DNA from 4 places in the Mesorhizobium sp. M6A.T.Cr.TU.016.01.1.1 genome. Region 2 is predicted to be linked to each of the others. Evidence: predicted binding sites of a transcription regulator. Region 2 holds the regulator's gene; each other region holds the start of a gene.
The links. Region 2 encodes LexA, which represses DNA repair genes until DNA is damaged. Its sites were predicted from a motif close to TGTTCNNNNTGTGTTCNG; they were not measured.

Region 1: parE (DNA topoisomerase IV subunit B) is a predicted target of LexA. The motif match lies at 3,762-3,779, and genes of this name have one in related genera.
Region 3: EJ075_RS09480 (YifB family Mg chelatase-like AAA ATPase) is a predicted target of LexA. The motif match lies at 4,435-4,452, and genes of this name have one in related genera.
Region 4: EJ075_RS00070 (sel1 repeat family protein) is a predicted target of LexA. The motif match lies at 2,220-2,237, and genes of this name have one in related genera.

What each region holds. Positions count from the first base shown of each region.
Region 1 covers NZ_CP034452.1:5,486,872-5,494,285, reverse strand. The annotation lists gene gcvP (aminomethyl-transferring glycine dehydrogenase) at 1-2,320, shown strand, start outside; gene EJ075_RS26560 (GGDEF domain-containing protein) at 2,412-3,584, opposite strand; gene parE (DNA topoisomerase IV subunit B) at 3,850-5,901, shown strand; gene EJ075_RS26550 (FUSC family protein) at 5,937-7,414, shown strand, end outside.
Region 2 covers NZ_CP034452.1:5,692,399-5,699,812, forward strand. The annotation lists gene gltX (glutamate--tRNA ligase) at 1-771, opposite strand, end outside; gene EJ075_RS27535 (ComEC/Rec2 family competence protein) at 874-3,306, shown strand; gene lexA (transcriptional repressor LexA) at 3,300-4,037, opposite strand; gene glp (gephyrin-like molybdotransferase Glp) at 4,142-5,347, opposite strand; gene moaC (cyclic pyranopterin monophosphate synthase MoaC) at 5,347-5,844, opposite strand; gene trpC (indole-3-glycerol phosphate synthase TrpC) at 5,911-6,762, opposite strand; gene trpD (anthranilate phosphoribosyltransferase) at 6,767-7,414, opposite strand, start outside.
Region 3 covers NZ_CP034452.1:2,018,012-2,025,425, forward strand. The annotation lists gene EJ075_RS09460 (GtrA family protein) at 1-1,685, opposite strand, end outside; gene EJ075_RS09465 (glycosyltransferase) at 1,817-2,824, shown strand; gene EJ075_RS09470 (GtrA family protein) at 2,833-3,207, shown strand; gene gshB (glutathione synthase) at 3,429-4,370, shown strand; gene EJ075_RS09480 (YifB family Mg chelatase-like AAA ATPase) at 4,543-6,075, shown strand; gene EJ075_RS09485 (malate synthase G) at 6,415-7,414, opposite strand, start outside.
Region 4 covers NZ_CP034452.1:8,129-15,542, reverse strand. The annotation lists gene EJ075_RS00085 (AMP nucleosidase) at 1-728, opposite strand, end outside; gene EJ075_RS00080 (hypothetical protein) at 901-1,095, opposite strand; gene EJ075_RS33010 (hypothetical protein) at 1,131-1,283, opposite strand; gene EJ075_RS00075 (DUF2147 domain-containing protein) at 1,581-1,925, opposite strand; gene EJ075_RS00070 (sel1 repeat family protein) at 2,394-2,660, shown strand; gene EJ075_RS00065 (ABC transporter substrate-binding protein) at 3,171-4,292, shown strand; gene EJ075_RS00060 (acetyl/propionyl/methylcrotonyl-CoA carboxylase subunit alpha) at 4,406-6,364, opposite strand; gene EJ075_RS00050 (hypothetical protein) at 6,893-7,261, opposite strand; gene EJ075_RS00045 (O-acetyl-ADP-ribose deacetylase) at 7,380-7,414, opposite strand, start outside.

The sequences.
Region 1 (7,414 bases), 210 kb from region 2:
CAAGGTGGCGCTTGCCGGCACGCCGCATCCACAGACGCTAGACGTCGTGCGCACCCGTGCCGAGCCGCTCGGCATCGAGGTCGACGGCGACACGATCGACGACAACACCGCCGCTCTGCTGGTCTCCTGGCCTGATACGTTTGGCGTCTATGGCGACCATAAGGCAGCAATCGAGAAGGCCCGCGCCACCGGCGCGCTGGTCGTCTTCATTGCCGATCCGCTCGGGCTGACGCTGACCGACGCGCCGGCTAGGCTTGGCGCCGACATCGCTGTCGGCCCAATGCAGCGCTTCGGCGTGCCGATGGGCTTTGGTGGGCCGCACGCCGCTTATTGCGCCGTCTCCGACAGGCTGACGCGGCTGATGCCCGGCCGCCTCGTCGGCCAGTCGACCGACAGCAAAGGCCGCGCCGGCTATCGTCTCGCCTTGCAGACGCGCGAACAGCATATCCGTCGCGACAAGGCGACCTCCAACATCTGCACGGCGCAGGCGCTGCTCGCCAACATGGCGACGGCCTATGCGATCTGGCATGGCCCTGCCGGCCTGCAGGCGATTGCCGGCCGAATCCATGCATTGGCCAACCGCTTGGCAGCCGGCCTTAGGGCATCAGGCGTTTCTGTCGTTGGCGCAAGCCGCTTCGACACGGTGACGGTGGAAGAGAAAGGCAGAGCCGGCGCGATCGCCGCCGCTGCTGAAAAGACCGGCCGGCTGCTGCGTGTCATCGACGCCGACCACATCGGCATCAGCTTCGATGAGACCTCGACCGACGCCGATCTGGACGCGATCGCGGCGCTGTTTGGCGCCAAGGCGGGCGCCGCTGCCGGCAGCACCATGCCCGGACAGCCGCGCGGCAAGGAGTTTCTCACGCAGCCGGTGTTCCACGACAACCGTTCGGAAACCGAGATGATGCGCTTCCTGCGCCGGCTGGCCGACAAGGACTTGGCGCTCGACCGCGCCATGATCCCACTCGGCTCCTGCACGATGAAGCTCAACGCCGCCGCCGAGATGATGCCGGTGAGCTGGCCAAGCGTCGCCAATCTGCATCCGTTCGCGCCGGCCAGCCATTCGGCAGGCTACCGCGCTATGGTCGGCGAACTGGAAGGCTGGCTGTCGGAGATCACCGGCTTCGATGCGGTCAGCCTGCAGCCCAATGCCGGCAGCCAGGGAGAGTATGCCGGATTGCTCGCCATTCGCGCCTATCACCGCTCGCGCGGCGAAGGCCATCGCACCGTCTGCCTGATCCCGTCCTCCGCGCATGGCACCAATCCGGCGAGTGCGGCGATGGCCGGCATGAGCGTTGTCGTCGTGCGCTGCACCGAGGACGGTAATATCGACATGGACGATATGAGTGCCAAGGCCAATGAGCATTCCAAGAATCTCGCGGCGCTGATGTTCACCTATCCCTCGACGCATGGGGTATACGAGGAAGGCGCGCGCCATCTCTGCGCCCTCATCCATGAGCATGGCGCACAGGTCTATTTCGACGGCGCCAACCTCAACGCCTTGGTCGGCCTCGCTCGCCCCGGCGACATCGGCGCCGATGTCTGTCACATGAACCTGCACAAGACCTTCTGCATCCCGCATGGCGGCGGTGGCCCAGGCGTCGGCCCGATCGGCGTAAGGGCGCACCTCAAGCCCTATCTGCCGGGCCATGTCACCGAAGGCTCGGCGCATGCCGTGTCGGCCGCACCGTTCGGCAGTGCTTCCATCCTGCCGATCACCTGGATGTATATCCGCATGATGGGCGCCTCCGGCCTGAAGCAGGCGACCGAGACGGCGATCGTTTCCGCCAACTACGTCGCGACGCGGCTCGCCCCGCACTTCCCGCTCCTCTACAAGGGCCGGCACGATCGCATCGCCCATGAGTGCATCCTCGACACCCGCGTGCTCAAGGAGAGCTCCGGCATCAGCGTTGACGATATCGCCAAGCGGCTGATCGACTATGGCTTCCATGCGCCGACCATGTCGTTTCCGGTGGCCGGCACGCTGATGGTCGAGCCGACCGAGTCCGAGCCCAAGAGCGAACTCGATCGCTTCTGCGATGCGATGATCGCGATCTCGGGCGAGGCGGCCAAGGTGGCGAAAGGCGAATGGCCCTTGACCGACAATCCGCTGGTCAATGCGCCGCATACCGCCGCCGAGGCGCTGGCTGGCCAGTGGACCCATCCCTATTCGCGCCTGGAGGCGGCCTATCCGGCCGGCGATGCCGACACATCAGCCAAATACTGGCCGCCGGTGTCGCGCATCGACAATGTCGCCGGCGACCGCAACCTCGTCTGCTCCTGCCCGCCGCTGTCGGAATATCTGGGCGCGGCGGAGTAGACCATGATCCCAAACCGAAGGTCAGCGCAGCAAAAAGTGGAATCCGGTCTTCGGACAAGATCATGGTCTAACAAGAAGATAGAAGCCTCAATCAGGCAGAACGCAAGGCCGGCGCATCGGCCTTGCTCGCCTTGTTGTGGGAGACGACGCGATTTCGCCCGGCGCGCTTTGCCGCATAGAGTGCGGCGTCGGCTTCCGCCAACACATCGTCGAGACTGGTGCCGCCGGTCCCGCCGAAGCCGATGCCGCCGCTGACCGTGCTGCGCAACGGACCAAGCTGGGTGGCCACGACTTCCGCGCCGAAGGCGACGCTGATCTTGCTCGCAATGTCGTAAGCCTTCTCTTCCGTCATCCGCGACATGACCAGCACGAATTCCTCGCCGCCCAGCCGGAAGGCGTCGACGCCGGTCCTGGCGTATTTCCTGATGACAGCGGCGAAGCGGCGCAGAACCTGATCGCCGACCGGATGACCGAATACATCGTTGGTTCTCTTGAAGTGGTCGAGGTCGAACATGGCCACGGACATGAACGGACCGAAGACCCGCTCGCCGTAGAATGCCGTCAACGCCCGCCGGTTCATCAGCCCGGTCAATGGGTCGGTCATGGTCTCGGCCTTCAATTCGATCTGCGCCTGTAAATGGTGCAGGGAGAGCGTCAGTGCCCCGAGCCCGGTCATGCAGGCGACCGCCACGACGGAGTTCAACCGTTCGGCCCAATTGTCGGGCGCAACGCCGAGCATCCATTGGCCCTTGACCAGCAGGACCGCGCCGCAAAGTACGAAGGATAGCGCACAGATGCCGCTCAGGAACGAAACGACCAGCAGAATCCGGCGATCGTGACCACCGCCCTTGATCCAGAACATCACCCCGATAAGCGAGAGCAGCGCCGTTACCGTCGCGTAGGTGACGATGAAACCGACACCGTCGAGGCCGAAATACGTCGCGCCTGCGCAAACAGCCATCGCAGCCAAGGTCGGCAGGATGGCGCGCCTGTAGTCGCGCACGCCGAGATACTGCATGGCCGACAGGCAGATGATCAGAAAGCCCAGGCTGAGAAGCGCAAGCACAATCTGGCAAAGCCAGGGGCTGGGATGCCTGGCATAATGCCAGAACAAGACCACATGCGCGACGAGCACGAGAATGCCGCAAGCCACCGTCAGGACGAAGCGGGCCTGCGGCGCGGCGAACCATATCGCAAACATGGTGATGCTGAGGCACATGCCCGACAGCGCCGCCGCGAGCAGGAGCGAACTGTAATCCAACATGCGTAAGCGACAGCCTCTTGAGAGTTCCGCTGCATTCTAGGGAGGCGGCAGTCCGCGGATACCGTTTTCAGCCAACCTTCCGATGCAACCTTCGGAAAAGGTTTACAAAGCGTCGATGCGCTCGACGCATTTCCGCCGCTTGGTTGTCGAATGGTTTTGCGGTAAGAGGCTCAATCCTCGAACGTAACAGGAACCTCCGTCGCCTGCCCGCAAAAAGCGTGGCAGTATCGGGTGGTGATTCGCAGCATCGGAATCCAGGACCAGCATGGACGACAATAACGATCTTTTCGGCACTATGGACAAGCAGCCGCAACCGGTTCGCGCCACCGCGCGCCCGGCCGACCCGCTGGTGCAGGCGGCGAAGCGCCCGGCATCCCGCGACGGCAGCGAGAGCTACAGTGCCGCCGACATCGAGGTTCTCGAAGGGCTGGAGCCGGTGCGGCGGCGGCCCGGCATGTATATCGGCGGCACCGACGACAAGGCGATGCACCATCTGTTCGCCGAGGTCATCGACAATTCGATGGACGAGGCGGTAGCCGGCCACGCGACTTTCATCGATGTCGAGCTTTCAGCCGACGGATATCTGGCCGTGACCGACAATGGCCGCGGCATTCCGGTCGATCCGCATCCGAAATTCAAGAAGCCGGCGCTCGAAGTCATCATGACGACGCTGCATTCGGGCGGCAAGTTCGACTCGAAGGTCTACGAGACCTCAGGCGGCCTGCACGGCGTCGGCGTCTCCGTCGTCAACGCGCTGTCGGACCATCTCGAGGTCGAGGTCGCACGCGGCCGCCAGCTCTATCGCCAGCGTTTTTCACGCGGCGTTCCGGTGACCGGTCTCGAGCAGCTCGGAGAGGTGCATAACCGCCGCGGCACCAAGATCCGCTTCCATCCCGACGAGCAGATCTTCGGCAAGGGTGCTGCTTTCGAGCCGGCGCGGCTCTACCGCATGACGCGCTCGAAGGCCTATCTGTTCGGCGGCGTCGAGATCCGCTGGACCTGCGACCCCTCGCTGATCAAGGAGAAGGACACGACGCCGGCCAAGGCCGAGTTCCATTTTCCCGGTGGCCTAAAGGACTATCTAAAAGCGTCGCTCGGCGACGAATTCCAGGTCACCCGCGAAATCTTCGCCGGCAAGAGCGACAGGCAAGGCGGCCACGGCTCGCTCGAATGGGCGGTGACCTGGTTCGGCGGCGATGGATTCCTCAATTCCTACTGCAACACCATTCCGACCGGCGAAGGCGGCACGCACGAGGCCGGCTTCCGTAACGTCTTGACGCGAGGCTTGCGCGCCTACGCGGATCTGGTCGGCAACAAGCGCGCTTCGATCGTCACCTCGGAAGACGTCATGATCTCGGCGGCGGGCATGCTGTCGGTGTTCATCCGCGAGCCGGAATTCGTCGGCCAGACCAAGGACAGGCTGGCGACGATCGAGGCGATCAGGATCGTCGAGACCGCTATCCGAGACCCCTTCGATCACTGGCTAGCCGACAACCCGCAGGAAGCCTCAAAACTGCTCGAATGGGTGATCGCGCGTGCCGACGAACGGGTGCGCCGCCGGCAGGAAAAGGAAGTCTCGCGCAAGAGCGCGGTGCGCAAGCTGCGCCTGCCCGGCAAGCTCGCCGACTGCACGCAGAATGCCGCTGCCGGCGCCGAACTCTTCATCGTCGAGGGCGATTCGGCCGGCGGCTCGGCAAAACAGGCGCGCGACCGCGCCAGCCAGGCGGTGCTGCCGCTGCGTGGAAAGATCCTCAACGTCGCCAGCGCCGGCAACGACAAGCTGGCCGGCAACCAGCAGATTTCGGACCTGATCCAGGCGCTTGGCTGCGGCACGCGCTCGAAGTACCGCGACGCGGATCTGCGCTACGACCGGGTCATCATCATGACCGACGCCGACGTCGACGGCGCCCACATCGCTTCGCTGCTGATCACCTTCTTCTATCAGGAGATGCCGAGCTTGGTCCACGGCGGCCATCTCTATCTGGCGGTGCCGCCGCTCTACTCGATCCGGCAAGGCGGCAAGGTCGCCTATGCCCGCGACGATGCGCACAAGGACGAACTTCTGCGCACCGAATTCACCGGGCGCGGCAAGGTCGAGATCGGCCGCTTCAAGGGGCTGGGCGAAATGATGGCCGCCCAGCTCAAGGAAACCACCATGGACCCGAGGAAGCGCACGCTGCTCAGGGTCGATGTGATCGACGCCGAGGCCGCAACCAAGGATGCGGTCGACGCATTGATGGGCACCAAGCCGGAAGCCCGCTTCCGCTTCATCCAGGAACGCGCGGAGTTCGCCGAGACGGAAGTGCTGGATATCTGAGCTAACTCGCTCGCGTCGAATGCGGAGATGAGCGTGTGACCTGGGACCGGCTGCGCAGCGATCTTGCCGCGAGGTTCGCCGGCGTCACGCGACCGACGCACTCGGATTGGATTTTCGCTCTGCGCACGGTTTCGGCCGGGCTGATCGCACTTCTCGCCGCCTACGCGCTCAAGCTCGACCACCCGCAATGGGCGATGATGACGGTGTTCATCGTTGCCCAGCCGGTCGCCGGCATGGTGCTGGCGAAAGGTTTTTACCGGCTGCTCGGCACACTGGCCGGCGCGCTGGCGGCGATCGGCACCACCACGGTCTTTGGCGCCAACCTCTGGCTGCTCGTCACGGTGCTTGCCGTCTGGATCGGCCTTTGTACCCTCGTCTCGTCGCTGCTGCGCAACCCGGAAGCCTATGGCGCTGCGCTTGCCGGCTACACGGCGATGATCATCGGCCTGCCGGCTTTCGGCCAGCCACATCTCGTCGTCGATCTCGCCGTGGCGCGCTGTGGGGAGATCGTGCTTGGCATCGTCTGCGCCGCACTGACCAGCCGGCTGATCCTGCCGAAACTGGCGGCTGACGCCATCATCGGCAGGCTGAAGCGCTGCATCCTCGACCTTGCCGTCTATGCTGGCGGCGCGTTCTCCGACAGCGATGCGGCAACCCTTGCCAACCTGCACCGAAAGCTGGTCGCAGACGCCCAGACGCTGGGTGAAATGCGCGCCTATGCGAGGCTGGAAGCGCCGAGCTTCGCGACGCGCGCCTATCCGGTCCGCCGCACTATCGGCCAGCTTTTGTCGGCGCTGTCGGCGGCGCGCGCTCTGTATGCCCATGCCGCACCGAAAAACGCAGTCCTCATACCCGTGCGCACCGAGCTGAAGGTTTTCGTCGGCGAATTGGCAGAAAAACCGGGTGCGCTGGACGACACAGCACCCTGGATAGCGCGGCTCGACGCGATCGTTGCCGAAGCACGGCGGATGCCCGACATGCCCGCCGCAAAAGGCGATGACAGGGCAGGCGCAGTCACCCGCCTCACCATCGCCGCCGATTTCGCGGAGGCCCTGAAGCAAGTGCTGCGCGGCCTGGACGCCTTACGAGCGCCGGCCCCGCGCCTTACGCGTGAACGCAGGCAGCCGGCGCTGGTCGTGCACCGCGACTACCATGCGGCGTGGCGAAACGCCGTGCGCGCGGCACTTGCGACACTGCTGGTCGCCGCTTTCTGGCTGACGACAAAATGGTCCGAAGCGGCGGGCACGGTCATCCTTGTCGCCGTCGTCTCCAGCCTGTTTGCCGCGCGCCCCGATCCCGTGCAATCGGCCTGGGGCTTCTTCAAGGGGACGTTGCTGGCCCTGCCCTTCGCATTTCTCGTCGGTCAGGTCGCGCTCCCCGCTCTGCCCGGCTTCGGCTGGTTCACGCTCTTCGTCGTGCCGATCCTGGTTCCCGCGGCGCTGGCGATGGCCAATCCGCGCTATGTCGGCGTGGCAACCGCCTTCGCCATCAATTTCCTTGCCTTCCTCAGCCC
Region 2 (7,414 bases):
GCCCATGGCACGATAGGCTTCGACGCCGAGGGCCCCGTGCCGCTTCGACAGCTTGGCGCCGTCGGCGCCATGGATCAGCGGGATATGCGACATCGACGGCACGTCCCAGCCCATGGCTCGATAGATCACCATCTGGCGGGCGGCATTGGTCAGATGGTCGTCGCCGCGGATGATGTGGGTGATGCCCATGTCATGGTCGTCGACGACGACGGCATGCATATAGGTCGGATTGCCGTCCGAGCGCAGGATGATGAAATCGTCGAGATCCTTGTTGGGAAAGCGGACATCGCCCTGCACGAGGTCATGCACCACCGTCTCGCCGTCGGCCGGCGCCTTGATGCGGATGGCGCCCTTGGCGCCGGCCGGCGCCTCCGACGGGTCGCGATCGCGCCAGCGGCCGTCATAGCGGGGAGGCAGCCCCTTGGCCCGCGCGCTCTCACGCATCGCCTCCAGCTCAGCCGGCGTCGCATAGCAGTAATAGGCCTTGCCGAGGCGTACCAGCTCCTCGGCGACAGCGCGGTGGCGCGGCGCGCGCTCGAACTGCGATACCGGCTCGCCGTCCCAGGTGAGGCCGAGCCAGGAGAGCCCCTCGAGAATGGCGGCGGTTGCCGCATCGGTCGAACGCTCACGATCGGTGTCTTCAATGCGCAGCAGCATCTTGCCGCCGGTGTGTTTCGAATACAGCCAGTTGAACAGCGCCGTCCGGGCCCCGCCAATATGCAGGAAGCCGGTGGGCGACGGGGCAAAACGGGTGACGACCTTGTCGGACATGGAACTCTCGGGCAAGTGCAGGAAACCGATGTGGTTGCGCGGACTTTCGCGCGTCGCGCGTTCATGTAGCATAGGAGGTCAAGGGCGCAAGGGGCAGACCCGATGGCTGGACCAGGCCGCGGCGTGGACGAGAGCGAGGGCGCGATCGCGAGCGTCAGCGAACGATCGCTGTTTGCCGACGTTTCTCCCGTCGAGCCGCTACCCGTTTCGCTGCCTGCGTCGCACCCCGGCATCCAGCCTCTCTCGCCGGACCGCTCCGCGCCAATACCCGGGCCTGTCGTTCATTTCCGCCGTCTTTCACTATCCGCTCTCCGCAACAGCGTGGTTTCGGCGGCGGGCATGGAGCTCGACCGCGGCGTCGCCTTCCTGCTGGTGCCGGTTTTCCTGGCATCCGGAGTGATCGTCTATTTCTCGCTTGCCGTGGAACCGGACTTTCCGCAGCCCATTGCCGTGGTGGTCCTCACGGCATTGTGCGCAGCGGTCACGCGGTCATGGCGCAAAACACATTTGTGTTTCATGGCAGCGTTGCTGTGCGCGCTCGGTGTGCTCGCCGCCAAGGTTGAAACCTGGCGCGCGGGAACGCAGATGCTCGGTTCGGTAATCCAGACCCAACTCACCGGCCGCGTCGTCAGGCTCGACCAGATGGCGAACGGCCGGATCAGGCTGACCCTCGACGTGATATCGACCGCCCGGCCGACACTGCGTTATGCACCGGAACGTGTCAGGGTTTCGGCACGCAAAATTCCCGCTGAGATGACCGCAGGCTCGGTGGCAACCGGCTATGCAAGGCTTTTGCCTCCGACTGGCCCGGTTCGGCCCGACAGCTATGACTTCTCCTTTGACAGCTATTTCGCCGGTATCGGCGCCAGTGGCTTTTTCCTCGGCAATCCGAAGATCGTCGCTTCCGAAGATGCACCGTTAGCAGCGCGCCTTTCTTCGTCGATCGAAAAGGCGCGTGAAACCATCGCCGACCATATCAGGGACAGCATCGGTGGCGCCGAGGGGGAGATTGCCGCTGCGCTGATCGTCGGCGTGCGTGCCGGCATCCCCGAAGAGATCAACGAATCGATGCGGCGCACCGGCATCTACCACATCATCTCCATTTCCGGCCTGCACATGGCGCTTGTCGCCGGCACCATCATGGGATTGCTGCGCGGCGCCTTTGCGCTGTTTCCCGATTTTTCGTCGCGCCGGCCGGTCAAAAAATATGCGGCTGCAGCCGCACTCCTTTCCATCGCTGCCTATCTCATTTTTTCCGGCATCGTGGTCGCGGCTGAGCGCAGCTTCATCATGCTGGCGGTAATGCTTGTCGCCGTGCTGTTCGACCGGGCTGCGCTCACCATGCGCAATCTTACGATTTCAGCCATCGCCGTCATCGTCGTGTCGCCGCACGAGGTGGTCGGCCCAAGCTTCCAGATGTCCTTCGCCGCGACCGCGGCTCTCGTGGGCGCCTATGCCGGCTGGTCCGACTATCGTGCCGACAAGGCCACGGCGCCGCCACAACGACGGTCACCGGCCGCTTTCGTCACGCGGAAGCTCGTCGCTGGAACAGGCACCATCGCCATGACCTCCATCATTGCCGGCAGCGCCACCGCGCTCTTCGCCATCTGGCACTTCCAGCGCGTCTCGCCGCTCAGTCTGTTTGCCAATCTGGCCGTCATGCCGATCGTCACGGTCGTCATGTTCCTGGCGGTCGTCAGCGCCTTGGCAATGCCTTTCGGCTTCGACGGACCTTTCCTCTACATGATGGGCAAGGGGCTGACGGCCATGATTGCAATATCGGGATGGATCTCCGAACGTTCGCCGGTCGATGCAGTCGGGCTGATTTCGTTGCAGTCGGTTCTGCTGGTGACGGTCGCCCTGGTCATCGCCACGATGGCGACGACATGGTTGCGGCTTGCGGCACTTCCCTTTGCGCTTGCCGGCCTGCTGACGATTTCCGAGACGCGAACCCCCGACGTGCTGATCTCGGAGGATGCGCATCTGGTGGCGCTGCCGATCGGCGGCGGCGAACTTGCCGTCAACCGGGTGCGCTCGAACGAATTCACCACCGACAACTGGAAACATGCGCTGACTTCAGCGACCATTGTCGAGCCGGAGACGTTCGAAAAAGGAGACGTGCGGTTCGACATCGCCGACCCGGCCGACCTGCCGCCGGGAGCGCCTTTCTATTGCACTGCCGGCCTGTGCCTCGCCCGGCATCCGTCCGGCGCGATCATCGCGCTCGCCGACGACCGCAAAATCGCGCGGCCAGCCTGTGCCTTTGCGGACTTGATCGTCATCGACGATGCCACGGCCTATTATAATCCCTGCCGCAACCCGCTGGTCCTCGTCGTGACCAAACGGCAGCTCGCTCGCATGGGCAGTGCCGCCGTCTTTTTCGATCCGCTATCGGCGACGACGCGCGCAGAAATCCGTTTTGCCGTCAAACAGCCATATAGGCCTTGGCATGAGCAGCGGAGATTTTCTCGCGAGGCTAGGGGCCTGCCGCCATACCGTAAGCCTGAGAAACCCAAGAAAGCTGCCGTTCAGTAACGTCGGATCAATCCGACGAGCTTGCCTTGCACCTTGACCCGGTCCGGCCCGAAGATGCGCGTCTCATAGGCCGGGTTGGCGGCTTCCAGGGCGATCGAGGCGCCTTTGCGGCGGAACCGCTTCAGCGTCGCTTCCTCCTCGTCGACCAGGGCGACAATGATCTCGCCAGGCTGGGCGGTGTCGGCGTTGCGAATGATGACCGTGTCGCCGTCGAAGATGCCGGCCTCGATCATCGAATCACCCTTGACCTCCAGCGCGTAGTGCGCGCCGCCTGTGATCATGTCCGGTGGCACCGAGATCGAATGCGTCTGGTGCTGGATGGCATCGATCGGCACACCGGCAGCGATGCGGCCCATCACCGGAATGGAGACGGTGGCAACGACGTCGTCGTCATTGCCGGCCGCAGGCATGCGTGACGGCGCCGGCTTGATCTGTCGGCCGAGGCTGCCCTGCCCAAGGCTGCCCTGAATGACGCTCGGCGAGAATTTGCGCGCCGCATTGAGGCCGGGCGCGATCGAATCGGGCAAGCGCAGCACTTCCAGCGCGCGGGCGCGGTTGGGCAGCCGGCGAATGAAGCCGCGCTCCTCCAGCGCCGTGATCAGCCGATGGATTCCCGATTTGGACGCGAGATCGAGCGCTTCCTTCATCTCGTCAAACGAGGGCGGAATGCCGCTTTCCTTCAGCCGCTCGTGGATGAACATCAGCAGCTCATGTTGTTTGCGTGTCAGCATCGCGACCCCCAACAGAATCAGAAAAACAAACCCAGAACAAACACTATCTGTTCCAGTTGTGTTCCGCAACTGTTTAAAGTTTAATGAATGTGTTGACGTTTTGTTCAGCGTAGCATCAGCACGGTGCAGGCGGCACCTGTCGCGGCGGGGGGAGCGAATGGCTCGCGCACGATCAGCCCGTTGGCGTCGGCCAGCATTCTGAGCATCGAGGAATCCTGGATGCCGAACGGCGTCGCCTTGAGCGTGCCCGCGTCTTCCTTCACCACGGCGCGTACATAGTCCTGCCTGATATCGTTGGCCGCCATGGCGGCACCGAGCCGCGCCTGACGCATGTCCTGCCGGTAGGCGCGTCCGCCAAGCCGCGCAAGCAGCGGCTTCAGGAAGAGCTGCGTGCAGACTAGGCTCGCCACCGGATTGCCGGGCAGGCCGATGCAGCGGATGTCGCCCAGCCGACCGAACATCAGCGGCTTGCCGGGCCGCATGGCGATCTTCCAGAAATCGAGCGTCATGCCTTCGCCGGTCAGCACGTCGTGGACGAGGTCGTGGTCGCCGACCGAGGCGCCGCCCAGCGTGACGATGACGTCAGCCCCTGCGTTAACCGCCTTTTTCACCAGCGCGGCAATCGCCTCTTTGCGGTCGGGGGCGATGCCGAGGTCGAGCGCGCTGGCGCCGACCGAGCGGGCCGCGGCAGCGACGCCATAGGCGTTGGACGAGATGATCTGGTCCGGGCCAAGGTCGCTGCCTGGCGGCAGCAATTCGTCGCCGGTGGCGATGATGGCGACCAGCGGCCGTTTCACCACGCTGACCTGCGGATGGTTGGCCGACGCCGCCAGCGACAACGCCGCCGGATCAAGCAGGCGGCCTTTCTCCAGCAGAACGTCGCCCTTCGAGAAATCGAGCCCGAGGCGGCGGATGTTGCGGCCTTCAACCGTCGACGCGGTCACTTCGATGCTGCCGCCGCCGAGGTCGCGGACATTCTCCTGGATGACGATGGTGTCAGCGCCTGCGGGAAGCGGCGCGCCGGTGAAGATGCGCACGGCCTGCGCCGGGCCGACTGTTCCGGCAAAGCCGCGTCCGGCCGGCGCCATGCCGATCACCGCAAGTGTTGCCGGCGCGGAGGCGACATCCTCGGCCCGCACGGCATAGCCGTCCATGGCGGACGCGTTGAAGGGCGGCTGGGTGCGGAGCGCCGTGAGCGGGTCCGCCAGTATCCGGTCGGCGGCGTCCATCAGGGTGAGGCTTTCAGCTTGCAAGGGCGCAGCATCTTCAAGCAGGCGCTCGAGCGCGTCGGCAACCGGAAGCAGCGCCATTATTGGCCTGCCCCTTGGGCGCTTACTTTGTAGACGCCGGATTTGCCGCCGGTCTTTTCCACCAGCCTGATGCCGGAGATCACCATGGCGCGGTCGACCGCCTTAGCCATGTCGTAGATGGTCAGGCAAGCGACCGAGACGGCGGTCAGCGCCTCCATCTCGACGCCGGTCTTGCCGGTGACGCGGGCCAGCGCCGTGACCTTCAGGCCAGGCAGCGTCGCGTCCGGTTCGATGTCGACGGATATCTTGGTCAACAGCAGCGGGTGACAGAGCGGGATCAGCTCATGCGTCCTCTTGGCCGCCATGATGCCGGCGATGCGCGCCGTGCCCAGCACGTCGCCTTTCTTGGCATCGCCGTCGAGGATCATCTTCAGCGTTTCTGGCCGCATCGAGACAAGACCTTCGGCGATCGCCGTGCGGGTCGTTTCCGCCTTGTCGCCGACATCGACCATATTGGCTTCGCCTTTCGCGCCAAGATGGGTGAGGGCAGCCGTCATCGTCAGACGGCCTTAGAACGACGTGCGTCCGTTTGGACGCACATAGCATGCTCTAACACTTTGGATTTATGCATCGTGCTCTCCGAAAATCGATTCCGATTTTCGGGCCGATGCATGAGCCGGCGCCTTACCCGTCAAAAGCAGGTGCGTTGCGGCGGCCACGTCCTGTTGCCGCATCAGGCTCTCGCCGACGAGGAAGGTGCCGATGTCGCTTTTTTCCAGCCTGCGGCAATCTTCGTGCGAGAAAATACCGCTCTCGCTGACCAGCAGGCGGTCGGCCGGCACCATCGTCGCGAGCCGCTCCGAAGTATCGAGACTGGTTTCGAACGTCCGGAGGTTGCGGTTGTTGATGCCGATCAGCCGTGACGACAGTTTCAGCGCGCGTTCCGTCTCGGCTTCGTCATGCACCTCGACCAGCGCGTCCATGCCGAGCTCGAAAGCCGTCATTTCGAGCTCCCTGGCCACGGCGTCATCGACGCTCGCCATGATGATCAGGATGGCGTCAGCGCCCCACGCACGGGCTTCGAACACCTGATAAGGCTCGAACAGAAAATCCTTGCGCAAGGCGGGCAATGTCACGGCACTGCGCGCATCGGTGAGGAATTCAGGCGCGCCCTGGAAGGACGGCGCGTCGGTCAGCACCGAGAGGCAGGCGGCGCCACCTTTCGCATAGGCCCTGGCCAGTGCCGGCGGATCGAAATCGGCTCGGATCAGGCCCTTGGAAGGGCTCGCCTTCTTGATCTCGGCGATCAGCGCGAAGCTGCCGGATTTGCGCCTGGCTTCAAGGGCCGAGAGAAAGCCGCGCGGCGCATCGGTGTCCTTCGCCCGCGCCTTGATCTCGGCAAGCGGCACGCGCGCCTTCGCCGCCGCGATCTCGTCGCGCTTGTAGGCTTCGATCTTGCGCAGGATATCAGACACGGCTCTATCCGTTCGAAATCTCGACCAGCCGGTCGAGCACTTGCAGCGCCCGGCCGCTGTCGATGGCTTGCGCCGCCGTCGCCATGCCGTCGGCAAGCATCGTCGCCTTGCCAGCCACCACCAGTCCGGCGCCGGCGTTCATCAGCACCGTATCACGAAAGGCGCCGGCGGCGCCGCCCAGCATGTCGCGTAGCGCCTGGGCGTTATAGGCGGCGTCGCCGCCGCGCAACTCGTCCTTGGTGTGCCGCTTCAGCCCGACTGCTTCCGGGGTTAGCGTAAAGCTGCGGATCTCACCGCCGACCAGCTCGGCCACTTGGGTTTCGCCAGTGGTGGTGATTTCGTCATAGCCGTCGCCATGGGCGACCCAGGCGTGTTCGGCGCCCAATGCCTTCAGCGTCTCGGCCACCGGCATGATCCATTCCGGCAAGAAGACGCCAACCATCTGCCTGCTGACACCAGCCGGATTGGAGAGCGGGCCAAGCAGGTTGAAGATGGTGCGGGTGCCGAGCTCGACGCGGGTCGGGCCGACATGCTTCATCGCCGGATGATGCGCCGGCGCGAACATGAAGCCGACGCCTGCATCGTGGATGCAGCGGCTGATCGTTTCCGGCGGGATATCGATCTTGACGCCGAGCGCGGTCAGCACGTCGGC
Region 3 (7,414 bases), 3.1 Mb from region 2:
TGAGGCGCCTTGGCGGCGAGAAGCTCGCTTTCCGCATTGCCACGACAAACCGCGACGAGGCCGACATGATGCGTTGCCACGACCGTCCTGGCAGCGGTGGATGACCCCAGGAAGGTGTCGAGCGCAAGCAGATCTCCGGCGATGTTGCGGTGATAGGGCCCGGCGAAGACGCGATGCCCGGAATAGGCGAGGATCGGCGACCCGAGATTGGAAATCGCCAGCACCGTGGTGTCCGGCACACCGCCAAGCGCTGCAAAGGAGGCCTGGCGCTGGCAGGCCATGTCGGCACCGCTGTCATTGGCCGCCGTCTTATCGGCTTCGAACGCCACCGCGGCCGCTGCCGCGGCGCCCGTCCACACGGCATTCACCGAGACGAGCCAGACCGCGGCCATGCGCAGCGCCACGCTGCTCGAATGACTGGTCTCCGCCCGCTGACGCCAACTGGCGATCCAGGCGGAAAGCGGGATGACCGCCAGCGCGACCGAGAATGTCGAGCCGCGCACCTGCCAGGCACTGACGACGAACGCCACGACAAGCAGCGCGCCGACAAGACTGTCCTGCCGCCGCCAACCGCCACGGCCAAAGCGAAGCGCCATCAGGACGAGCGCGACGGCCGGCGTGACATAGCGCGCCGCCACCCTGGCCGGGTCCTGGGCGACAAGGTTGAACAGCGACTGCGCTTCGTCGACGTGATCGAGCCACAGCTCCTTGAGGCGCGGATCGAGGTTCGCGTAGGGAGCCGCCAGGCATTGCGGGAACAACACCATAACGACCGTGCCCAGCGCGAGCGCAAGGATGCCAAGCGACACCAGCCGGCGCGTGCGGCCGCCGGCCTCGATCGAGGCTATCGCCGCAAGGCCGGTTCCGGCCAACACGGCGACGACGAACTGCACGGTCGAGAAGGCATCGCATTGCGCCTGGCTCCAGGCGGAGACGGGAACAGTGGTGACAAAGACGAGAGCGGAAGCGCCGGCAAAACCGACGCCGAAGTCCCTAGCGATCCGTCTTTCGCCATTTGCGTCAAAAGCGAACAGGAGCGCGACGCAGGCGCCGATGGTGGCGACATAGGGGGCAGTTTCCATGCCGACAGCCAGCATCAGCGCGGCGCACACGCCGGAGAACAGCGCTGCCGGCCCGCGCATGGTGGCTTCAAGCAGCAGGCTGAGGCTGGCTATGGTCAGCGTGAGCTGAACATTGTGATGATCAAGCGCGCCCGGCGAGAAGATGCCTATGAAGTGCAACGCCGCCGCGCCGACGACGACAGCGGGCAGCACGGCGGCCTCACCGGCGAAATTGCGCGCCGCGCGGGTGATGAAAAACACCGCGAGGCAGAAGAGCAGCGCCGGCCACAGCACTTGCGCGACGTTCTCGGCCAGAGCCATGCTGCCGGTCAGGGCCGTCGCTGCAAGAATGATGGCGGCGATCGGCGCATCGACCAGCCGCGACCAGTGCATGACGAAGCCGCCTTCGAGCCCCATCCTGTACTGGTGCAGATCGAACCAGCCCTGGCCGGCCAGAAAGTCGCGAACCTCGACCAAACGCAGCAAATTGTCGTTGTCGCCGTGGGCGTTGGTCAATTGGGGGAATCCGGCCCAGGCATTGACGGCGAACGCCACCAGCGTGGCAAGCAGCGCCAGCACGATTTCGGACCTCCAAATGGAGGCGCCATGCTTGGCTATGCTCATTCTATGACCTTTGGAAGGAATATGGGGCAACTTAAACCTAGCCTTAACGGCTTCAATAAATAGTAAAGGCGCCCGAGCAGGCCGGCATTCAGCACGGCCAAGGACCCGGGCCAAGGCATCCGGAGACGAAAATGCCGCAAGAAGTTCGCTACGAACCCGCCATCGCCGTGCTTCTGCCTTGCTACAACGAGGAGCTGACGATCGCGGACGTGGTGCGGCGTTTTCGCGAAACCCTGCCTACGGCCGCGATCTATGTCTATGACAACAATTCGCGCGATCTGACGGCGCTCCGAGCCCGCGCGGCCGGCGCTACCGTCATCCGCGAGCCGCGCCAGGGCAAGGGCAATGTGGTGCGCCGCATGTTCGCCGACATCGAAGCCGACATCTATCTGATGGCCGACGGCGACGGCACCTATGCGCCGGAGGACGCGCCGCAACTGATCAACACGCTGCTCACCGAGCGCTCCGACATGGTGGTCGGGACAAGGCGAGGCGTCACCGACGATGCCGGCAGGACTGGCCATGCCTTCGGCAACAGCGTCTTCAATCGCCTCTACAAATGGCTGTTCGGCAGCGAGTTCACCGACATCTTCTCCGGCTACCGCGCCTTCACCAGGCGCTTCGTCAAGAGCTTTCCCGCCGTCTCCGGCGGCTTCGAGATCGAGACCGAAATGTCGGTCCACGCCTCGCAGCTCAAATTGCCGGTCAGCGAGATCGGGCTCGACTATGGCCGCCGGCCGGAGGGCTCCTCGTCGAAACTGTCGACCTATCGCGACGGCGCGAAGATCCTGTGGATGTTCGCCATGCTGATGAAGGAGACGCAGCCGCTGCGCTTTTTCGGCGCCTTCGCGGTGCTCTTCCTGGCATCGAGCCTGTTCCTGATGATGCCGGTGCTGATCGAGTTCGTCGAAACCGGCCTTGTCCCACGCATGCCGACCTGGGTGCTGTCGGTCGGCCTGCTGCTTCTGTCGATGCTGGCGGCGGTGACCGGCCTGATCCTCGATTCGGTATCGCGCGGCCGGGCCGAGCAGAAGCGCATCTTCTATCTGTCGATGCCTTCCGGCCGGGTCGAGCGCGAACGCGCAGGCGCGACCGCGACCTTGAAGACCGGACCGGGCAAGACCCCACGGGCGGCCTAGGCTCTGTTGTGAAACGCCTCGTCCGCTTCATCTTTGCCGGCGGCGTCGGTTTCGTCGTCGACGCGGCGGCGCTGTGGCTTCTGCTGGCCTTCACGCAGCTTGGACCCTTCGTCGCACGTGTCGTCTCGATCGGCTTTGCGCTGTCCGTCACCTGGGCCATCAACCGCCACCTGACCTTCTCGCCGTCGAGCCGCGGCATCGCGCAAGAGGGCGCACGCTATGGCGGCGTCGGCATCGCCACCAGCATCGTCAATTACCTCGCCTATTGCGCCATCCTGATGGCGCTGCCGGCAATGCCACCGCTGACGGCACTTGCCATCGCCTCGCTGGTCGCGATGGCGCTCTCCTTCCTCGGTTATTCCAGGCTGGTCTTCGATCGGTGAAGGGTGCGCCAAGCGAAGCGCGGCCCCATATAGTCTTGGTCGATATAGGTCTTGGGCCGATTGGCAGAAGGCGCCGAGTTCCATATATCGCTGTGGTCGATGCATCGGCCCGAAAAGCGGAATCGATTTTCGGAAAGCACGATGGATAGATTCAAAGTGTTGGAGCGTACTTTGTGCGTCCAAATGGACGCACGTCGCTCCAAGTGCGCCGGAGAGCCGCCATGAAATTGAAAATCGCCGTCCAGATGGACCACATCTCCACCGTCTCGATTGCCGGCGACACCTCGTTTGCGCTGTCGCTGGAAGCGCAGCGCCGCGGTCACCAGCTGTTCCACTATACGCCCGACCGGCTGTCGCTGCGCGGCGGCAAGGTGTTTGCCCGCATCGAGGCAATGCAGGTCCGCGATGAGAAAGGCGATCACTATTCGCTCGGCGAAGAAGTGCGCACCGACCTGTCGGAGATGGACGTCGTCCTGCTCAGGCAGGATCCGCCCTTCGATATGAATTACATCACCACGACGCACATACTTGAGCGTATCCATCCTAAGACGCTGGTGGTCAACGACCCGGCCTGGGTGCGCAACAGCCCGGAAAAGATCTTCGTCACCGAGTTTCCCGACCTGATGCCGGAAACGCTGATCACCAAGGATCCGCTGGAGGTCGCCGCCTTCCGCAAGGAGTTCGGCGACATCATCGTCAAGCCGCTCTACGGCAATGGCGGCGCCGGCATCTTCCATCTGCACGAGGCCGACCGCAACCTCGCCTCGCTGCTCGAGATGTTCGGCCAGATGTTCCGCGAGCCCTACATCGTGCAGCGTTATCTGAAGGACGTGCGCAAGGGCGACAAGCGTATCATCCTGATCGACGGCGAGCCGGTCGGCGCCATCAACCGGGTGCCGGCCGAGCATGATTCACGCTCCAACATGCATGTCGGCGGCCGCGCCGAAAAAACCGAACTGACGGCGCGCGAGCGCGAGATCTGCGCCCGCATCGGCCCGTCGCTGAAGGAGCGCGGTTTTATCCTCGTCGGCATCGACGTGATCGGCGACTACATGACCGAGATCAACGTGACGTCGCCGACCGGCGTGCGCGAGGTAAAACGCTTCGGCGGCGCCGATATTGCGAGCCTGTTCTGGGATGCGGTCGAGGGCAAGCGCAAGTAGCCTTCCCAGGCGCATTTCGAGCCCGCAACTCTGACGCAACTTCCTGGCAGCAATGGTATTTGTCTGTTCCCCTAATGTTCTTGCCTTGGCCGTAAATCTGTGGTTGTCTCTGGTGAAGCCGTTCGCGGCATGATCGCAGAGGCTTGGGCAAGCCTGCATCCGGGGTGAAAAAATGGTTGCGCGGGTCCGCACGGTGGCTTTCCAGGGCATCGAGGCCGTGCCGGTCGACGTGCAGGTGATGATCGCGCCGGGCAAGGTCAACATGCACATCGTCGGCCTCGCCGACAAGGCGGTGGCCGAAAGCCGCGAGCGGGTGCAGGCGGCGCTGCATGCGTCCGGCCTGTCGATGCCGTCGAAGAAGGTTACCGTCAATCTGGCGCCGGCCGACCTGCCCAAGGAAGGCAGCCATTACGACCTGCCGATCGCGCTCGGCCTGATGGCGGCGCTTGGCGCCATTCCGGGCGACATGCTGGCCGGCTATGTCGTGCTTGGCGAGCTGTCGCTCGACGGCACTATCGCCGCGGTGGCCGGCGCGCTGCCGGCGGCGATCGGCGCCAATGCCGAGGGCAAAGGCCTGATCTGCCCTTTCGCCTGCGGACCGGAAGCGGCCTGGGCCGGCAAGGATTTCGACATTCTGGCGCCGCGCAGCCTGATCGCCATCGCCAATCATTTTCGCGGCACGCAGGTTCTGTCGCGGCCGGAAGCCGGCATCCATGTCTCGGCGCGCGATCTGCCTGATCTGGCCGACATCAAGGGCCAGGAGACCGCCAAGCGGGCACTGGAAGTGGCGGCGGCCGGCGGCCACAACCTGCTGATGATCGGACCGCCGGGGTCGGGAAAATCGATGCTGGCGCAGCGGCTGCCGTCGATCCTGCCGCCGCTGGCGCCGAGGGAGTTGCTCGAAGTCTCGATGATCGCGTCGGTGGCCGGCGAACTCGGTGAGGGAAAACTGACCGACCGGCGGCCATTCCGCGCGCCGCACCATTCGGCTTCGATGGCGGCGATGGTCGGCGGTGGCCTGCGCGTGCGGCCGGGCGAGGCGTCGCTTGCCCATCACGGCGTGCTGTTCCTCGACGAGTTTCCCGAATTCTCGCCGCAGGCGCTCGATGCGCTGCGCCAGCCGCTGGAGACCGGCGACTGCATGATCGCCCGCGCCAATCATCGCGTCACCTATCCGGCGCGCATCCAACTGGTCGCGGCGATGAACCCGTGCCGCTGCGGCATGGCCGGCGAGCCGGGCTATCGCTGCCTGCGCGGCGACCGTTGCCGCACCGATTACCAGGCGCGCATTTCCGGCCCGCTGCTCGACCGCATCGACCTCAGGATCGAGGTGCCGGCGGTCTCGGCCAGCGATCTGATCCGGCCGGACCGGGCGGAGAAAAGTGCTGCGGTGGCGCTGCGCGTGGCCCGCGCCCGCACGATCCAGCGCGAGCGTTTCGAGCGGCACGGCGCGACCTCCGCCACCACCAACGCGCATTGCTCGCCCTCCGTCATCGAGGAGATCGCGATGCCGGATGCATCAGGCCTGGCGCTGCTCAGGGATGCCAGCGAGAAACTCGGCTTTTCCGCGCGGGCCTACCACCGCGTTTTGAAAGTGGCGCGGACGCTGGCCGATCTCGAGGCCAGCGAGACGGTCGGGCGCATTCATCTGGCCGAGGCGATTTCCTACCGCAAGAGCTCGGAGCGAATGGCGCAGGCGGCGTGATACAAGGAGAGGCCGAGAACCGGCCCGGGAGATGGGATGCTCGACGCGACCTGGATAAGAAATATGCCACTAGACAGACCAACTCGATCCCCAGCGGTGGCTCTCGCCGTGGGTGCACTTGTCGCCGGTGCTGTCAGCCTTCTCGTCTTATTGCTCATTTGGTTAACCGGCTATGACGCCTGGTGGGTTCGTTCTGCGTGCGTTGGAACGGGCATTTTCTTTGGAAGTAAGGCTGCCCACCGACTGCTGAAGGAGAGGGCGTAGCCGTCGGCGCACTTCACGCAGGACCCACCCGGCCCTTTGGGCCACCCTCCCCTCAAGGGGGAGGGGACGCTTCGCTCAGGCCTGCTCTTTCGCCTTCAGCTCCAATCGCCGCGCGTGCAGCACCGGCTCGGTGTAGCCGTTGGGCTGGACCCGGCCCTTGAAGACGAGGTCGCAGGCGGCGAGGAAGGCGATGGACTTGTCGAAGTCCGGCGCCATCGGCTGGTAGAGCGGGTCGCCTTCGTTCTGGCGGTCGACGATCGCTGCCATGCGCTTCATCGTCTCCATCACCTGATCCGAGGTGCAGACGCCATGATGCAGCCAGCTGGCGATATGCTGCGAGGAAATGCGCAGCGTGGCGCGGTCCTCCATCAAGCCGACATCGTTGATGTCAGGCACTTTCGAGCAGCCGACGCCCTGGTCGATCCAGCGCACAACATAGCCCAGAATGCCTTGGGCGTTGTTGTCGAGCTCCTTCTGGATGTCTGCCTGAGACCAGTTCGGCCGCACCGCGACCGGCACCGACAATATGTCGTCGAGCTTTGCCTTGGGCCGGCTCTTCAGCGCCACTTGGACGGCATGAACATCGACCTTGTGATAGTGAGTGGCGTGCAGCGTCGCCGCCGTCGGCGATGGCACCCAGGCGGTGTTGGCGCCGGCCTTGGGGTGAGCGATCTTCTCCGCCAGCATCGCCGCCATCAGATCGGGCATCGCCCACATGCCCTTGCCGATCTGGGCGCGGCCGGCCAGCCCGCATTCCAGCCCGGTATCGACATTCCAGGCTTCGTAGGCGGCAATCCAGGCAGCCTGCTTCATGTCGCCCTTGCGGATCATCGGGCCGGCTTCCATCGAGGTGTGGATCTCGTCACCGGTGCGGTCGAGGAAGCCGGTGTTGATGAAGACGACGCGGTCTTTGGCGGCGCGGATCGCCTCCTTGAGGTTGACGGTGGTGCGCCGCTCCTCGTCCATGATGCCCATCTTGATGGTATTCGCTGGCATCTCCAGCAGCGCCTCGACGCGGTCGAAGATCTCTACGGCGAAGGCGACTTCCTCCGGCCCGTGCATCTTGGGCTTTACG
Region 4 (7,414 bases), 1.1 Mb from region 2:
GCCTTGGTGACGACGTTTCCCGGCTCGACGAATTCGACATATCCGCCGCCGCCCTTCGCCATCAGCTCATGCGCACGGGCGACGAACTCGTCGATATAGAACTGGTAGTTGGTGAACAGCACGAAATTCTGGAAATGCTGGGGACTGGTCGCCGTGTAGTGCGACATCCGGTGCAGCGAATAGTCGATGCGTTGCGCCGTGAACGCCGCCAGTGGCCTGGCTTCGCCTAACGCCACTTCGAACGTGCCGTTGGCAATCTGGTCGTCGGTGCCGTCGAGATCCGGCACGTCGAACAGGTCACGGATCGGCCGCCTGATGCGCTCGGCTGCGGTGCCGTCGACATGGGAGCCTTCCAGGAACGCGAAATGCAGCGGGATGGGCGTCGTCGATTCCGAAACCGTGACTGGAACGCCGTGATTGCGCATGATCAGGCTAAGCTGTTCGGTGAGATAGCGTTCGAAAAGGGCAGGCTGGGTGATGGTGGTCGAGAAATGCCCAGGCGTCGGCATATGGCCGTATGCCTGCCGCGAGTCGATCTGGGTGAACGAAGTCGTGGTGACGCCGACCTCGGGATAGAAGGCCCGGTAGCGCTTGTTGTTGTCGCCGCCTGCAGCGAGCGCCGTAAACGAATCGCGCAGGAATTTGGTGTTGCGGTCGTAAAGGACCTGCAAGGCCGCGACGGCCTTTCCGGCATCGTTGAAGCTCTGCCGGCCAAACGGCTCCGGCATCACGACTGAGTCTATGGCTTGGGGATAGATTCGCTTTTCCATGACCCAATATAGAGGCTTGGCCATGCGGTTGGGAGGGGTATGCCGCCTTGAACGCGGCCAAAACATCGTTTTTTCTTTTTCAGTGATTTCGATGAAGATCGATTGGGATTTCGATGAAGGTCGATTGGCTCTAACCACGCCGCAGGCTGATCAACAGCACAAAGCCGACGCCGTTCTTCTTCAACGCCGGCGCTTCGATCGTCGAGCCGGCATCGGCGCGCATCGAGGGCACGGCCAGAACCGGCGCCGAAAGCACGGCCAGGATAAGCGCCGCCCGAGGCAGGAGTCGAAGGGTTTTCAGGGCGTTGGCGACGATGCGGTTCATGGCTTTTGCTTTTGTCTCTCGAGGTCTTTGTCGGTTCAGGGGCGAAAATGGTTCACGCAACCGAACTGGCAGGAATTGGCCTGGTCCAGGGAGCGGGCCGGACGGCCTGCCTCGGCGACGAGGATGGCGAACAACATTCCGAACAGGCTCAGCAGCAGGCAGACGATGGTGAAGCGGCGAGCGAGCATTGCGTGGTGTCTCCTTCAATACGCACGAAAATGCCCGAGCCCGACTGAACCGGCTCTGATGCCAGCGTTCATCTGCGGTTCAAATTCATTGACGAGTTGTTGAGTGCCCGCCGCCCACCGCGCCGTCGCCGGCCACGAGCGTCGCCGCAGTCTGCTGCTGTCCCCGATCTTGCTGGTGATACGGACGAAGGACGCGCAAAATTGCTGTTAAGTGCAGAAGGCGCGCGCTCGCACGATCGTCCGACGCGGCCCGGGCCATTCGCGGCCCCGTTTTCAAATTTGTGGCAGCGGAAACGATCAGAGCTTGTGCCAGGTCTGGCTCCTGCAGATCAGTCCGCCGAGCACGCAGCCGCTCATCTTGAGCGAGGCGCCTGAGACCGAGGCCTTGCCTGAATAGGTCTTGTCGGTTTCCGGGTCGGTTATGGTGCCCGTATATTTGTCGGCGCCGGACACCTTGAACGAACCGATGCGCTTGCCGGCAAACTTGCCTGATTTGAGCGTGATGGAAAATGCGCCGCCGCCGCCAGCAATGGCGGCAGTCGAACCGGCTTGCGTTTTCCAGTTGCCTTCGATCGGATCGGCCCAAGCCGTGCCGGCCATGATCAATGTGGCCGCAAGGGCCATGCTGATTTTGCGAAACATGTTTCCTCCCTGTGGGCTTCCGGTCGGATGTTCCGCCCGCCGGTCTGCCCTTTACGCAAACGTAAGCTAATCCACCTCCCGGCAAAACAAAAGCGGTGCCGCTGGGGAAGACTTCAGGATTTTCTGGCCGCCCGAGACGGTCTCGTCGGCGAAAAATGAAACGACGGGTATGCTGGCTTTGTCTCCCGTGGTTAGCGGAGTCTTGATTTGCGCCTCGCAAATTTTCGTCAAATTTAGCCCAAACCGGCGAAATTGCTGGCTTTGCATCCTTAACGAATTCCCGCATTTACCTCTTGTTTTAGCTTTGTTTTCCTCAAATTAAGCACGCCACTTAACGACGGATTCAAGCCTCCGGTTCATTCTCGAAAGCATCGAAAGAGCGGCCGCCCCAAGGGTTATCAACAGATACCAAGGGACAGAAGGAGGCAGCTCTCGGGAGCCTGACAGGGGCTAGAACAGGGGATTGAAATGGCACGTTTTGAAATGCCTGAAGCCGGCTTCGGCGCCATGGGGGCAACTGCCCAGGCCGACATTCTTTTCGAACTGGGCATGATGTATGCGACCGGCCGCGATTGCGAGACCGATGTCGTCGCCGCTCACAAATGGTTCAACATCGCCGCGATCAAGGGCTCGGTCCGCGCCGCGGAACTGCGCTCGGAATTATCGGCCGCCATGTCGAAGGTCGAGATCGCCAGGGCGCTGCGCGAAGCCCGCGAATGGATGACGATGCACTAAGTTGGCCCTGAGTTCATCGGGCCCTGAGTTCATCGGGCCCTGAGTTCATCGGGCCCTGAGTTCATCAGGCCCTGAGTTCATCAGGCATTGAGATCACCGACAGGGACGCTTCAGGTCGAGGCCGCGCAAGACGGCCGGACCGGTAAGAACAAGGCCGCGCAAGACGGTCTCACCAACAATGACGAGAACGCGGCAGGCTGGATACGCCAAGCTGCGCGACGGACAGGGAAGGCGAGCGGTTTTCGGGCGCGGGAGCGTTCGGGGATGGTTCGATCGACAAAAGCCGCGACCGGCCGGAACAAGGCCGGCGCGGCTTTTGCGTTTTCGGGACCATGATCCCAAAAAGTGGAAACCGGTTTTTGGAAAAAGATCATGGTCAAACAGAAACGTTGCAGGCCCAATCGAGTGCCGCCGATGCGTCTAGACAGGCTTGGCGAAGGGTGAAATTCTCCCGCCCACTCTGGAAGAGGCGCGGCCGGGGCGGCCGCGCGAGAGTGGAGGAATATCACCATGAAACAGTTGGGTATTTTGAGCGCGGCCATAGTAGGCCTGATGATGAGTGCGCCGATTGCCTTCGCCGACGACATCACCTTTTCGGTGGTCGGACCGATGACCGGTCAGCTTGCCACCATCGGCGACCAGTTCAAGCAGGGCGCGCAAGCCGCCGCCGACGCGATCAACGCGGCCGGCGGTGTCGACGGCCGCCAGATCAAGCTCGACGTCCAGGATGACCAGTGTGATCCGAAACAGGCGGTTTCGGTCGCCAACCGCATCGTTGCCAACGGCGTCAAGTTCATCGATGGCCATGCCTGCTCGGGCTCGAGCATTCCGGCCTCGGCCGTCTACGCCGAAGCCGGCGCGCTGATGATGAGCCCGGCTTCGTCCAACCCGGTACTGACCGACGCGGCCGCGAAAGCCGGCTGGCTGACGATCATGCGCCTCTATACGCGCGACGATGCCCAGGGCGCTTTCATCGGCCCGTGGATCGCCAAGAAATATGCCGGCAAGAACGTCGTCATCATGCACGACAAGAGCGCCTATGGGCAGGGCGTGGCCGATGCCGTCAAGGCAACGATGAACCAGAACGGTCTCAACGAGATACTCTACGAGGGCATCAACGCCGGTGAAAAGGACTACGCGGCGCTTGTCACCAAGCTGAAGGACCTGAAGGCTGACGTCATCTATTTCGGCGGCTATCACCCCGAAGCCGGCCTCATCCTGCGCCAGTCGGCGGAACAGAACCTGAAGTATCAGTTGATCATGCCGGACTCGATTGCCACGCCGGAATTCTGGCAGGTTGCCGGTCCGGCCGGCGAAGGCACCATGTTCGTCTTCCCGTCGGATCCGCAGGCGAAGCCCGAAGCCAAAGAGGCCGTCGAAAAGATCAAGGCGGGCGGCTTCGTGCCCGAGGGCTTCACGCTGTTCTCCTATGCCGTGATCCAGGCCTTTGCCGAGGGCATCAAGCGCGCCGGCAGCGACGACCCGGCCAAGGTTGCCGAGGCATTGAAGAACGGCGAGCCGATCAGCACCGTCGTCGGCTCGGTCACTTTTGACGAAAAGGGCGACCTCAAGAACGTCAGCTACGACATCAACCAGTGGCACGACGGCAAATACGCGCCGATCCAGCCGTAACAACTGGCATAGCCTGCGGTAAACGGAGATGGCCGGGTCTGACCCGGCCATTTTCATTTGGGCGGTGCGTTTGTGGCGCGTGTCGACGTCGCCTTATGGATGGGGAACAGCGGTCAGCCGTGGGCTTCCTCGGCAAAACGCACCAGCACCGTCCCGTCGGTGACCTGCGCCCCCTCGGCCGCGATTTCGGCGATTACCCCATCATGGGTAGCGGCGATGGTGTGCTCCATCTTCATCGCTTCCAGGATCAGCAGCGGCTGGCCCTTGATGACGACCTCGCCCTTGGCTGCACGCACCAGCTTGACCAGACCCGGCATCGGCGCCCGCAGGCTGTCTGAACCGGCGGCGATTTCGTCGGCCCTCGCCAGCGGATCCGGCACCGCGAAGCTGTAGCCGACAGCGCCTTCAAACACGGTGACGTGGCCTGGCCAGCGGGCGAGGCGAGGGGCACTGCGAAGATCGAGCGGATCGGCGCTGTTATCCAGTGCCACTTGGAAGCGCCCATCCGGCCGCAGTACCGACACAAGCGCGATGATCTCGTCCTCGCCGTAGCGCAGCCGTGTGCGCCGCGGAACAGTGTGGAAATGCGCATAGCCGGCAAGCGACGACCACGGGTCATCGGTCGACGCCTGAGCCCCGGCGCCGGACGCCGCAAACGCGGCGGCGGCGACGATCTCGCTGCTCGGCGGCGGCACTGCGGTCAGTGCTTGCTGATGCCTGCTGATCAGGCCGGTATCGACATCACCTGCTGAAAAATCCGGGTCAGCGGCAAGAGCCGCGAGAAAGGCGGTGTTGACGGTCGAGCCGGCGATCTCGGTCTGCGAAAGGGCTATGCCCAGGGCTTCGAGCGCCGCCTGCCTGTTCTTGCCGTGCACGACGAGCTTGGCAATCATCGGGTCGTAGAAGGGTGAGATAGCATCGCCGGCCCGCACGCCGGTCTCGATCCGCATGCTGGCGCCGTCGGGCGCGGTATCCGGAAATTTCAGGTGATGCAGCGTGCCCGTGGCCGGCAAAAAACCCTTTGCCGCGTCCTCGGCATAGATGCGCGCCTCGAAGGCGTGACCGGAGAGCGCAATCTCGCTCTGCGTCTTCGGCAGCTTTTCGCCGGAGGCCACCCGCAACTGCCACTCGACTAGGTCGATGCCGGTGACCATTTCGGTGACGGGGTGCTCGACCTGCAGGCGGGTGTTCATTTCCATGAACCAGAAGCGGTCGGCCTTCAGCCCTTGCGAGGCATCGGCGATGAACTCGATCGTGCCGGCGCCGGAATAGTTGATCGCCTTGGCGGCCTTCACCGCCGCCTCCGTCATCGCCTTGCGCAATGCCGGTGTCATGCCGGGGGCGGGGGCTTCCTCGATCACCTTCTGGTGGCGGCGCTGCGCCGAGCAGTCGCGCTCGTAGAGATGCACGACATTGCCGAAGATGTCGCCGAACACCTGGACCTCGATGTGGCGCGGCTTCTCGACATATTTCTCGACCAGCACGCGGTCGTCGCCGAAAGCGGCCTTGGCCTCGCGCCGCGCACCCGACAACGCCTCGGAAAAGTCGTCGGGATGTTCCACGCGCCGCATGCCCTTGCCGCCGCCACCGGCGCGCGCCTTGATCAGAACGGGATAGCCGATCTCGCGTGCCTTGGAGGCGAGCAGCACGATCTCCTGCGCCTCGCCGTGATAGCCGGGCACCACCGGCACCCCGGCCTTCTCCATCAGCCGCTTGGCCGCGTCCTTCAGCCCCATGGCGCGGATCGAGGCGGCCGACGGGCCGATGAAGACGAGCCCGGCCGCCGTCACCTGGTCGACGAAATCAGGGTTTTCCGACAGAAAACCGTAGCCGGGATGGATGGCTTCCGCGCCGGTGGCCAAAGCCGCCGCGACAATCTTGTCGCCGCGCAGATAACTTTCGCCGACAGGCGAGGGACCGATATGCACAGCTTCGTCGGCCATCTCGACATGCAGGGCCCCGGCGTCGGCGTCGGAATAGACGGCAACGCTACGCACGCCCAACTTGCGTGCCGTGCGGATCACCCGGCAGGCGATCTCGCCGCGGTTGGCGATCAGGATTTTGGCGAACATGGGACCTCCAAAGCCAGAGCTTGCCGCCAACGGCGCGAATGCTCCTTCACGCGAGCTGTGGCAACACCCTGCTTTGCAGTCCGGCCATTGTCAAAGTATCGGTAAGTGAGGACCGCTTACTTGGAGGCTGCGACCTCGCACCCCCCGCCTGTCGTGACCTTATAACTGTTGCGGGTGGCCTGACAGGATTTCAATGCCAGCTCTTCGGCAGCTTTCTGTGATGGTGCATTCAAGCGCGAGCCGCAGATGATGTACAACGAAGTCACCCGCATGTATGGGGTGGTCGCATAGGCTGAATGGCCGCTGGCCGCTACATAAGCGTTGTAAGCCTTGGTGCACGGATCCTTCGCGTTCCGCGGCAAAAACGGGTGGAAACGGGTGTCGCCTTTGCTTCCCGCCAACGATTCCGCCGCTCCGATGCCAGGTGCCGTGAGTATAAGAAATCCTGCAAGTATCGATGTAATTGTTCTCTGGACGTATCTCGGTTTCATTTTTCCCCCTTGGAATGAACTGAGGCAACAGGCATTGCTACTTGGAGGCGGCGATGCTGCAGACTCCCGCTGTCGTGACCTTGTATTGCTTCCGGGCGGATTGACAGTCTTTCAGCGCCAGCGTCTCTGCAGCCTTTTGCGACGATGCATTCGCACGCGCGCAAACCACGAACTCTGTCGCCCAATTAAAGGGGGTCGACGCATAGGCGGAATGGCTGCCGGTCGCCACATAGGTCTTGTATGCCTTCTGACAGCCACCCGTAGAGCCCGGCGCGAAATACACAGGGTAGCGGCTGTCGCCTTTGCTTCCCGCCAGCGATTCTGCCGCACTAGCGTCAGGTGCCGCTAACATAAGCAATCCTGCAAGTACAGACATAGTTGTTTTCTGAAAAAGCGGCAGTCTCATCTTCGCCCAATCCCCATTGGTATTTGCAATGAGCAATAGCCGCGATTCTCTCATCTGGCCAGATCGGTGAATGAAAATAAATCTGAAAACTATGGATGGATTTTCTTACCTGTGCCGGTCACGCTCCGCCAAGCATTAACGCCTGCTCGTATA